One region of the Faecalibacterium sp. Marseille-Q4137 genome, then DNA from elsewhere that is predicted to be linked to it. Evidence: predicted binding sites of a transcription regulator. Region 1 holds the regulator's gene; the other holds the start of a gene.

Region 1 (4,185 bases):
CCTGGATGGCAGCGCCCACAGCCACGCACTCATCGGGGTTGATGCCCTTGAAGGGCTCGCAGTTCAGTTCCTTCTTGACTGCATCGTAGACAGCGGGGATACGGGTGGAACCACCGACCATCAGGACCTTCTTCAGGTCAGAGGGACGCAGGCCTGCATCCTGCAGAGCCTTGCGGACAGGGGTCATGGTGCGGTCGACCAGATCAGCGGTCAGCTCATTGAACTTTGCGCGGGTCAGGGTCATATCCAGATGCTTGGGGCCGGTAGCGTCAGCAGTGATGAAGGGCAGGTTGATCTGGCTGCTCATTGCGCTGGACAGCTCGATCTTTGCCTTCTCAGCAGCTTCCTTCAAGCGCTGTGCGGCCATCTTATCCTTGCGCAGGTCGATGCCATTCTCGTTCTGGAACGCATCTGCCATCCAGTCGATGATGCGCTGGTCGAAGTCATCGCCGCCCAGGTGGGTATCACCGTTGGTGGCCAGAACCTCGGTCACGCCGTCGCCCATCTCGATGATGGAGACATCGAAGGTGCCGCCGCCCAGATCGTAGACCATGATCTTCTGGTCCTCTTCCTTATCGATGCCGTATGCCAGAGATGCGGCAGTGGGCTCGTTGATGATACGCTTGACGTTCAGGCCGGCAATGGTGCCTGCGTCCTTGGTTGCCTGACGCTGGCTGTCGTTGAAGTATGCAGGAACGGTGATGACTGCATCGGTGACAGTCTCGCCCAGATAAGCCTCGGCATCAGCCTTCAGCTTCTGCAGGATCATAGCGCTGACCTGCTGGGGAGTGTACTCTTTGCCGTTCAGGGTCACCTTGTGGTCGGTGCCCATATAACGCTTGATGGAAGCCACCGTGTTCTCAGGGTTGGTGATGGCCTGGCGCTTTGCGACCTGACCCACCAGACGGTCGCCGGTCTTGGTGAAGCCGACAACAGACGGGGTGGTGCGTGCACCCTCAGAGTTTGCGATAACAACGGGCTCGCCGCCCTCCATAACAGCCACGCAGCTGTTGGTAGTACCAAGGTCGATACCAATGATCTTACTCATAATGAAAGCTCCTCTCAAATTCAGAACGTTTTTTGTTTATATGATGCTCAAATGTTACCAAGCGGATGTTATATTTGAAAACCCTTGCGGGGTCTTGCAAAATCACTCTGCCACAACAACGGTGGCATGGCGGACGATCTTATCGCCCAGCTTGTAGCCCTTCTGGTAAACTGTGATCACGGTGCCGCTCTCCTGCCCATCGGGGGCGGGGATCTGCTGCACGGCATTCATAAAGTTGGGGTCAAAGGGCTTACCCAGCGCCTCGATCTCCTCCACATGGAGGACGCTCAGCGCCTTGGCGGCTTTGTCCAGCGTCATGGTCACGCCCTTCTTGTAATTCTCGTCGGTGGTGGGGGCGTTGGCCGCCATCTCCAGCGTATCCAGAATGGGGATGATCTGGTTCACGGCAAAGGACACGCCGTCGTTGAACTTCTGGTCAGCCTCACGGGTGGAGCGCTTGCGGTAGTTCTCATACTCAGCGGCCATCCGCAGCAGCTGATCCTTGGCCTGATTGGCATTCTTCTCAGCCGCGTCCAGCTTTGCCTTCACAGCCTCCAGCTCCCGGGCCTTCTTGTTGAAGAAGCCATCCTTTTTCTTGGGGTCTGCCGCTTCAGCGTTCGTCTCGGGAGCCGCTGCCTGCTCAGGTGCAGTTTCCGGGGCGGCCTGCTCGGCGGTGTTGGGCTCCACGGCAGGTTCTTCTGCCTGCGGGGTCTTTTTTGTTTCTTCGCTCATTCCAGGTCCTCCTTATAGATCACAGTCCGCCGGGGTGCGGCTGCCTGCGGGGTATCTTTTCGTTTGCCGCTCATTCCTTCGCCAAGCTGATCGGCAAAGGTGTGGAGCAGCGGCATCAGCTTCTGGAAGGGCATCCGGGTGGGGCCGATGAGGGCCACGGAGCCCCAGAGGCCTCCGCCCACCAGATACCGGTCACTCACGATGCACAGGCCGGGGATCTGAGGTTCCAGATCCTCGCCCAGCAGGATGCTTTCGCTCTGCTCTGCCGGGGGTGCAATGAGGGCGGCGGCCTGCTCTTCGTCGTTCAGCAGGCTCAGGATGCTGCCCACCTTGCCGTCCAGCTGGGGCCAGTCCAGCAGGTACTGCTCACCACCCAGATACACATGGGGCTGGGTGGAATCCTGCAGGATGGCGGCGGCGGCGCTGATCACCGGCACCAGCTCCGGGCTGATCTGGCTGCACAGCTCTGCAAGGAGCCGGGGCGACAGATCAACAGGAGCCACAAAGGTCAGGTTCCGGTTGAGCAGGGCGGCAAGCGCCGCTGCATTTTCCCGGGAAAGACCGGTGCGGACCCGCGCCACACGGGTGCGGACATAACCGGCAGTGGTCACAGCCAGCACCGCTGCGGCGCTGCGGCCCACCTGCACCACCTCGTAGTGGGCGATGCAGAGATCCTCAGCACAGGGGGTGCTGACGGCGGCGGTGCAGCCGCTGATGGCGGCCAGCGCCTTGGCGGCACCCTGTGCCAGCTTTTCCGGCTCGTGGTCAAGGCTCGCGAACACCGCGTCCACACGGGCGCGGGTCACACGGTCCAGCGGCTGGTCATCGGTGAGAAGATGATCCAGATAATAACGGTAGCCCTTGGCACTGGGGACACGGCCTGCGCTGGTGTGGGGCTGCTCCAGCAGACCCAGCTTGGTCAGCGCGGCCATCTCGTTGCGCAGCGTGGCACTGGAAACTGCCATATCAAAGTAGTTTGCCAGCACACTGCTGCCCACGGGCTCGCCCTCGAGGCCATACAGCGCAACGATCGCCTGCAAGACACGCTGTTTGCGTGCATCCATCGTCATAGCGCCTGCCTCCTTCGTTCGCTTTTTGTTCTTTAGCACTCCTTCTTCCTGAGTGCTAAGACCATTATATCCAATTTTGCGGCGCTGTCAATAGCTTCTCAGAAAAGTTTTGAAAGATTCATAATTCTGTCATAAAGCTGGCTACACCCTCTCAGTCAAAGCCTGACGGCTTTGCCAGCTCCCCCGAAGGGGGAGCCAAGGGCTATCCCAGATTCAGCAGCATCTGCCCTCTGTGATGTCTTGCCTCTCCCTTTGGGAGAGGTGGCATTGCGTAAGCAATGACGGAGAGGGTTCGCAACCTAAAAAAGCCGCCACACATCGCTCTGTGCAGCAGCTTCTCTATTATAAGGTATTATTCCTCCATCTGCTTTGCCAGAAATGCCGCCGCCACGTTCACCGCCTTGAGCTGGGCGGCATCGGGCTGGGCAGTGCGGTCCTCCGTAAGCAGGCCCACACTGCCGGTGACATCCCCCGCCGCAATGATGGGCACAGCGCACAGCAGCGCCCGGGGTGAGCCCTCACAGGGCAGCAACGCCTTTTCGGGGCTGCCATCGCTCTGGTAGGGCTTGCGGCTGTCCATCAGCTTTTCCAGCGGCTGGCTCACGCTGCGGTCGGCCAGATCCCGCCTGCCCGCACCGGATGCCGCCAGAATGCGGTCCCGGTCTGAGACAAAGGCCGTCAGGGCAAAGCACTTGCTCAGCACATCCACATACTGGGCCGTCACCCCGCTCAGTTCCCCCATGGGCGAATACTTTTTGAAGATGACCTCACCGTCCCCCGTTGTAAAGATCTCCAGCGGGTCTCCCCTGCGGATGCGCTGGGTGCGGCGGATCTCCTTGGGGATGACCACCCGCCCCAGCTCATCGATGCGGCGCACGATGCCGGTTGCTTTCATAAGGTTCCCTTCCTTTCCATGTTCCGGTTTTGCTTCCAGATTTCTGTGAAGTATGGTTATTCTGTGGAAACAGGAAGGGAATTATTCATTCAGCTCCTGCCGGAGCCTTACCTGCGCACATACTGCGTCTTTCTGCCCGCGCCGATCCTCTCCAGAACGCCCTCCTCTGTCAGTTTTTTCAGCGCGCTTTCAATCGAGCTTGTACCAAAGCCCGGGCAGGCCTCTGCGGCCTCCTGTTTTGTAAAGGCTCCCAGCTTTTCCATCGCATAACTGCGCACTCGTTCGTACGCCGTCACGCGCTTCTGTCCCCCGCCAACCAGATCGACCCGCTGCTCAAAATCCTGATAACAGGAGCAGATCACCGCCAGCATATATTTGATGAACGGTGTCGGGTCATTTTCCTCCTCATGCCAGTGCTGATCAGCCTGCGCCAGTGCTGC
Region 2 (4,185 bases), on a different contig from region 1:
GCTGCTCCCAAAGAACTCCCGGTTGGCCTGCCGCTGGCAGTAGATGCGCTTTTCGTTGATCTCATCCTCCAGCGCCTTTTTCAGCATCTGCTTTTCGATGGCGACCGCCTCCGGGTCAAACACACCGCCCACAAAATAGGGATGGAACGCTGTGCCCAGCGCCAGCGCGGCATACTCCCGGGTCAGGGCCTCGCCCTCCAGTGCAAAGCGGTCCTTGATGCCGGTCACACTGACGCAGAGGTTGTGGTTTGCACCCAGCGGGCGGGCATCCACGGTCAGGTCCGCGCCGTACAGCCGGGCAAGCTTTTTGGTCATCTGGGTCATATCCGGGCAATCCGCATAGCCCCGCTCCATCAACAGAGGCAGCAGAGCGTGAGCGGTTGCCGTCTCCCGCCGTGCCGGAAACGCAAAGTGGATGCTGATCCGGCAGCGGTTGAATTTCTGCGCCGGGTCCCAGGAAAGATGGACCCCGGGCGCGATCTCGGTTCGTCTCAACAGTCGTTCTCCTTTTTTGTTACAGCTTTGTGCGCTCCAGCGCAAGGAACTCCTCCAGCGAGAGTCCGGACGCGCGGATGGCGAGGGCATTTTCCACCCCCACATAGCGCCAGTGCCAGGGCTCGTATACCATGCCGGTGGCGGCCTGCCGCTCCTCCGGCCAGCGGAGGACAAAACCATACTCCGCAGCGTAGGCGGTCAGCCACTCGTAGGCGCGAGTATCGGCAAAGCAGGTGGTCTTTTCAGTGCAGTCCGGGCTGAGAATGTCCGCCGCATAGCCGGTGGCCTGCTCGCTGGCATTGGCCGGAGGGCAGACGCTGGCGGCATAGGCCGCTGCCTCCTCTTCGGAGAGCCCCTTTTCCAGATACACCTGCTTCCGGGCATCAAAGGCCGCTTCCCGTGCGGAAACATCCTGATAGCCCGTCACCAGTTCCAGCGTGATGCCGTCTGCCGCCGCAGCTGCCGCCATGGCGCGGTACTGCTCTGCGGCTTCCGCTTCCAGCTGCTGGCCCGTGGCATCATCCGCCGCCGCAAGGGCCGGGGCAGGCTCTGCGTCCAGCGGCAGATTCCCGTTCACCAGCACCAGCCGGGCATCGGCAAGGTTCAGCTGGTATTCGGTGCCATCGTAATTTCTGGCCACAAAGGCCTCCGGCCCCGCGATCAGGGCGTGGGCCTTGGGCAGCAGCCATAAAATGCCGCTGGTCATCAGGGCAACAGCCGCGCCGCAGGCCGCCAGAAACACGGCCCAGTTCCGTGCCAGACGCAGGCAGCGCCGGATCCTCCACTCCCGCCGGGTCATCCGCCGCCGGGGCGCTTGCTTGTTTTGGTTCATCGATATCGGTTCCCTTCTCACATCATTTCGCAATGCACAGCCGCACAATTACATTATTTTATTATACACTTCTTTCGCCGAGGTGTAAACGGAAAGGGATGTTAAAAAATTGTGTCTTTCAAAAAAGGGAGTTCCGTTACGGACGAACGTCCGAACAGAACTCCCTTTGGGGTTTATAAAAATCCCGCGTTAAAGCGCTTTCCTCAATTCAGAATTTTCCCGCCAATGGAGAGGGTGACCGGCTACCGTGGCAGAGGGCTCGTTCAGGACAGCTTGATCTTCAGATCTGCCAGCAGATTCACGGCCTCCGGCAGCGAAAATTTTGCATCTTTCAGCGGAAAAGATACCAGGAAACAAAAATGGCCCCGGAGGGCTTGTTGCAGCTCTCCGGGGCCACTTTATGTGCGTGTGTGACTTGGCGCACACGACCGGCGTTTTACTCGATCTCGATCAGGTTCGGGTTCTCAGGCAAAGCCTTCGTCTGCTGAGGAGCAGGCAGCTCGATGTGCAGGACACCATCCTCGAACTTTGCGTGGATGTCTTCCTTCTTCACATCGCCCACGTAGAAACTGCGTGCGCAGGTGCCGGAGAAGGTCTCGCGCCGCACATAGCGACCCTTCTGATCCTTTTCGTCATTGCTGTGGCTGCGCACTGCCTGAATGGTCAGGTAGCCGTCGTTCAGATCCATCTGAACGTCTTCCTTCTTGCAGCCCGGCAGATCAACCGCTACTTCGTAGCCGTTGTCCGTCTGTTTGACATCGGTCTTCATCATGTTTGCACCGCGCTTACCAAAGGTATCACGAGCCTCACGGTTCATCATACGTTCCAGTGCAGCGTCATTCCAGAACGGATCGAAGAAATCATCGAACAGGTTTTCATGGAAAACAGTCGGCATAAGCATAAATCATTCCTCCAATCCCGGCGTTCGGGTCGGGGCAAAAAATCTGAAGCGTCCACTCGGAAAGGCTTTCCGGGGAGCCTTGCGGCTCTCCTTTTGCCCTTCCTCCTGAGCACGCCACTGTTATAGCACCATGCGTTAGCAGTGTCAATAGTGGAGCGCTAATATTCATGAAAAAATAACACTTTTGCAACAATTTCTTGGTTCTGGCTCTCTCCGCTTTCCCCTTTGGGGCGGGCTGCCACGCCTTTTTTCGTTGCCGCCTGATTTGGCACTTTTCAACGGTCCCGTTCCGTGTTACAATAAGAAAAAACGAAACCGGGTGATTTTTTTGGAATTTTATGGTACCATCGGCCCCGCCTGTGCCCAGCTGGAGACCTTGCAGCGCATGGTGGAAGCTGGCATGACGGGCATCCGCATGAACCTTTCCCACGGGCCCCTTTCGGCCCACAAAGACTGGCTGGATATCATCCACGCCGTGGGCATCCCCCAGCTGCTCATCGACCTGCAGGGGCCGGAGCTGCGCATTGGCACGCTGCCCCAGCCCCTTGTGCTGGAACCGGGCCAGAGCCTCCGGCTGGGGCAAGGAGGTGTCCCCTGCCCGGCGGCGCTGGTGCATGCAGCCCGGCCGGGCCAGAACCTCCTGCTGGACGACGGCAGGCTCCTTGTGCAGGTGGCCGAAGCCGATGGCGCTGCCCTGCAGTGTACTGTGATACGGGGCGGCACCCTGCAAAGCCGCAAAAGCCTTGCGGCACCGGGGCTGACGGTGGCCTCCCCCACGTTGACGGAGGAGGACCTGCAAAACCTGCAGCTGGCGGGAGCCTGCGGCGTTACCGGGGTGATGCTGCCCTTCGTGCGGGGGGCTGAGGACATCCGCACCCTGCGCCGGGCGCTGGAACAGGCCGGGGCCGGGCAGATCCGCATTTTTGCCAAGATCGAGAGCCTTGCGGGGGTACAGGCCCTGCCGGAGTTCCTGCCCCTTGTGGATGAAGTGGTCATTGCCCGCGGGGACCTTGGCAACGCCATGCCCCTGTGGGAGCTGCCCCGGTGCCAGAAACAGCTTTCGGCAGTCTGCCGGTCTGCCGGGGTGCCCTTTATGGTGGTGACCCAGATGCTGGACAGTATGTGCAGCCGGGCGGTCCCCACCCGCGCCGAGGTCAGCGACATCTATAACGCCGTGGCAGACGGCGCTTCCAGCGTGATGCTCACCGGGGAGACCGCCGCCGGGCAGTACCCGGTGGAGGCCATGGAGTATCTTGTGCGCACTGCCCGCACCGCCTTGGAATAACCCAAAGTCAAAGACACTCGGTCGATCTGTGTTGCCGCATTTAGTCCAGAATTTTTCCGTCAATGGAAATGGTGACCACCTGCCACGGAATGAACTTTCCGCTGGCTTGAAGTGCCTTTTTCGCTGCCATCTCCAAGCCGCCGCAGCAGGGCACCTCCATGCGGAGGATGGTCACGCTCTGGATGTCGTTGCTGCGCAGGATCTCGGTGAGCTTTTCGCTGTAATCCACAGCGTCCAGCTTCGGGCAGCCGATGAGAGTCACTTTGCCGCGCATAAACTCCTGATGGAAATTGGCGTAGGCGTATGCCGTGCAGTCCGCTGCAATCAGTAGCTTTGCGCCCTCAAAGTAGGGCGCATGGATGGGTGCCAGCTTGATCTGCACCGGCCAGTTGCGGAGGCGGGAGACCGGCTGCACGGGGGCAGAAGCTGCGCTTTCGGCGGCCTCCGGCTGTTCCAGCATCCGCATCCGGGAGCCGGGGCAGCCGCCCTCGTGGAGGTGCTTCATCTTCTCCTGCAATTCCTTCTTCTTTTTGTTTTCCTGCACCGCCGCCTCGTCGTAGGCAGGGGCTTCCCGCTCTTCAAAGGTAATGGCTCCGGTGGGACAGCCCGGCAGGCAGTCGCCAAAGCCATCGCAGAAATTCTCCCGCACCAGCTTTGCTTTGCCGTTGATAA

Evidence for each region. The regulator HrcA, encoded in region 1, represses chaperone genes, less so after heat shock. The targets are predictions, from matches to a motif close to TGTTAGCACTCNNNNNNNNNGAGTGCTAACA.
Region 2: a site for HrcA is predicted at 2,362-2,392, ahead of J3353_RS13175 (Hsp20/alpha crystallin family protein). Genes of this name have one in related genera too.

Annotation. Positions count from the first base shown of each region.
Region 1 covers NZ_JAFREK010000016.1:41,308-45,492, reverse strand. The annotation lists gene dnaK (molecular chaperone DnaK) at 1-1,048, opposite strand, end outside; gene grpE (nucleotide exchange factor GrpE) at 1,151-1,780, opposite strand; gene hrcA (heat-inducible transcriptional repressor HrcA) at 1,777-2,850, opposite strand; gene J3353_RS08215 (stage V sporulation T C-terminal domain-containing protein) at 3,203-3,745, opposite strand; gene J3353_RS08210 (Fic family protein) at 3,853-4,185, opposite strand, start outside.
Region 2 covers NZ_JAFREK010000040.1:10,826-15,010, reverse strand. The annotation lists gene J3353_RS13185 (pitrilysin family protein) at 1-495, opposite strand, end outside; gene J3353_RS13180 (D-alanyl-D-alanine carboxypeptidase family protein) at 515-1,327, opposite strand; gene J3353_RS13175 (Hsp20/alpha crystallin family protein) at 1,764-2,228, opposite strand; gene J3353_RS13170 (pyruvate kinase) at 2,557-3,513, shown strand; gene J3353_RS13165 (ATP-binding protein) at 3,554-4,185, opposite strand, start outside.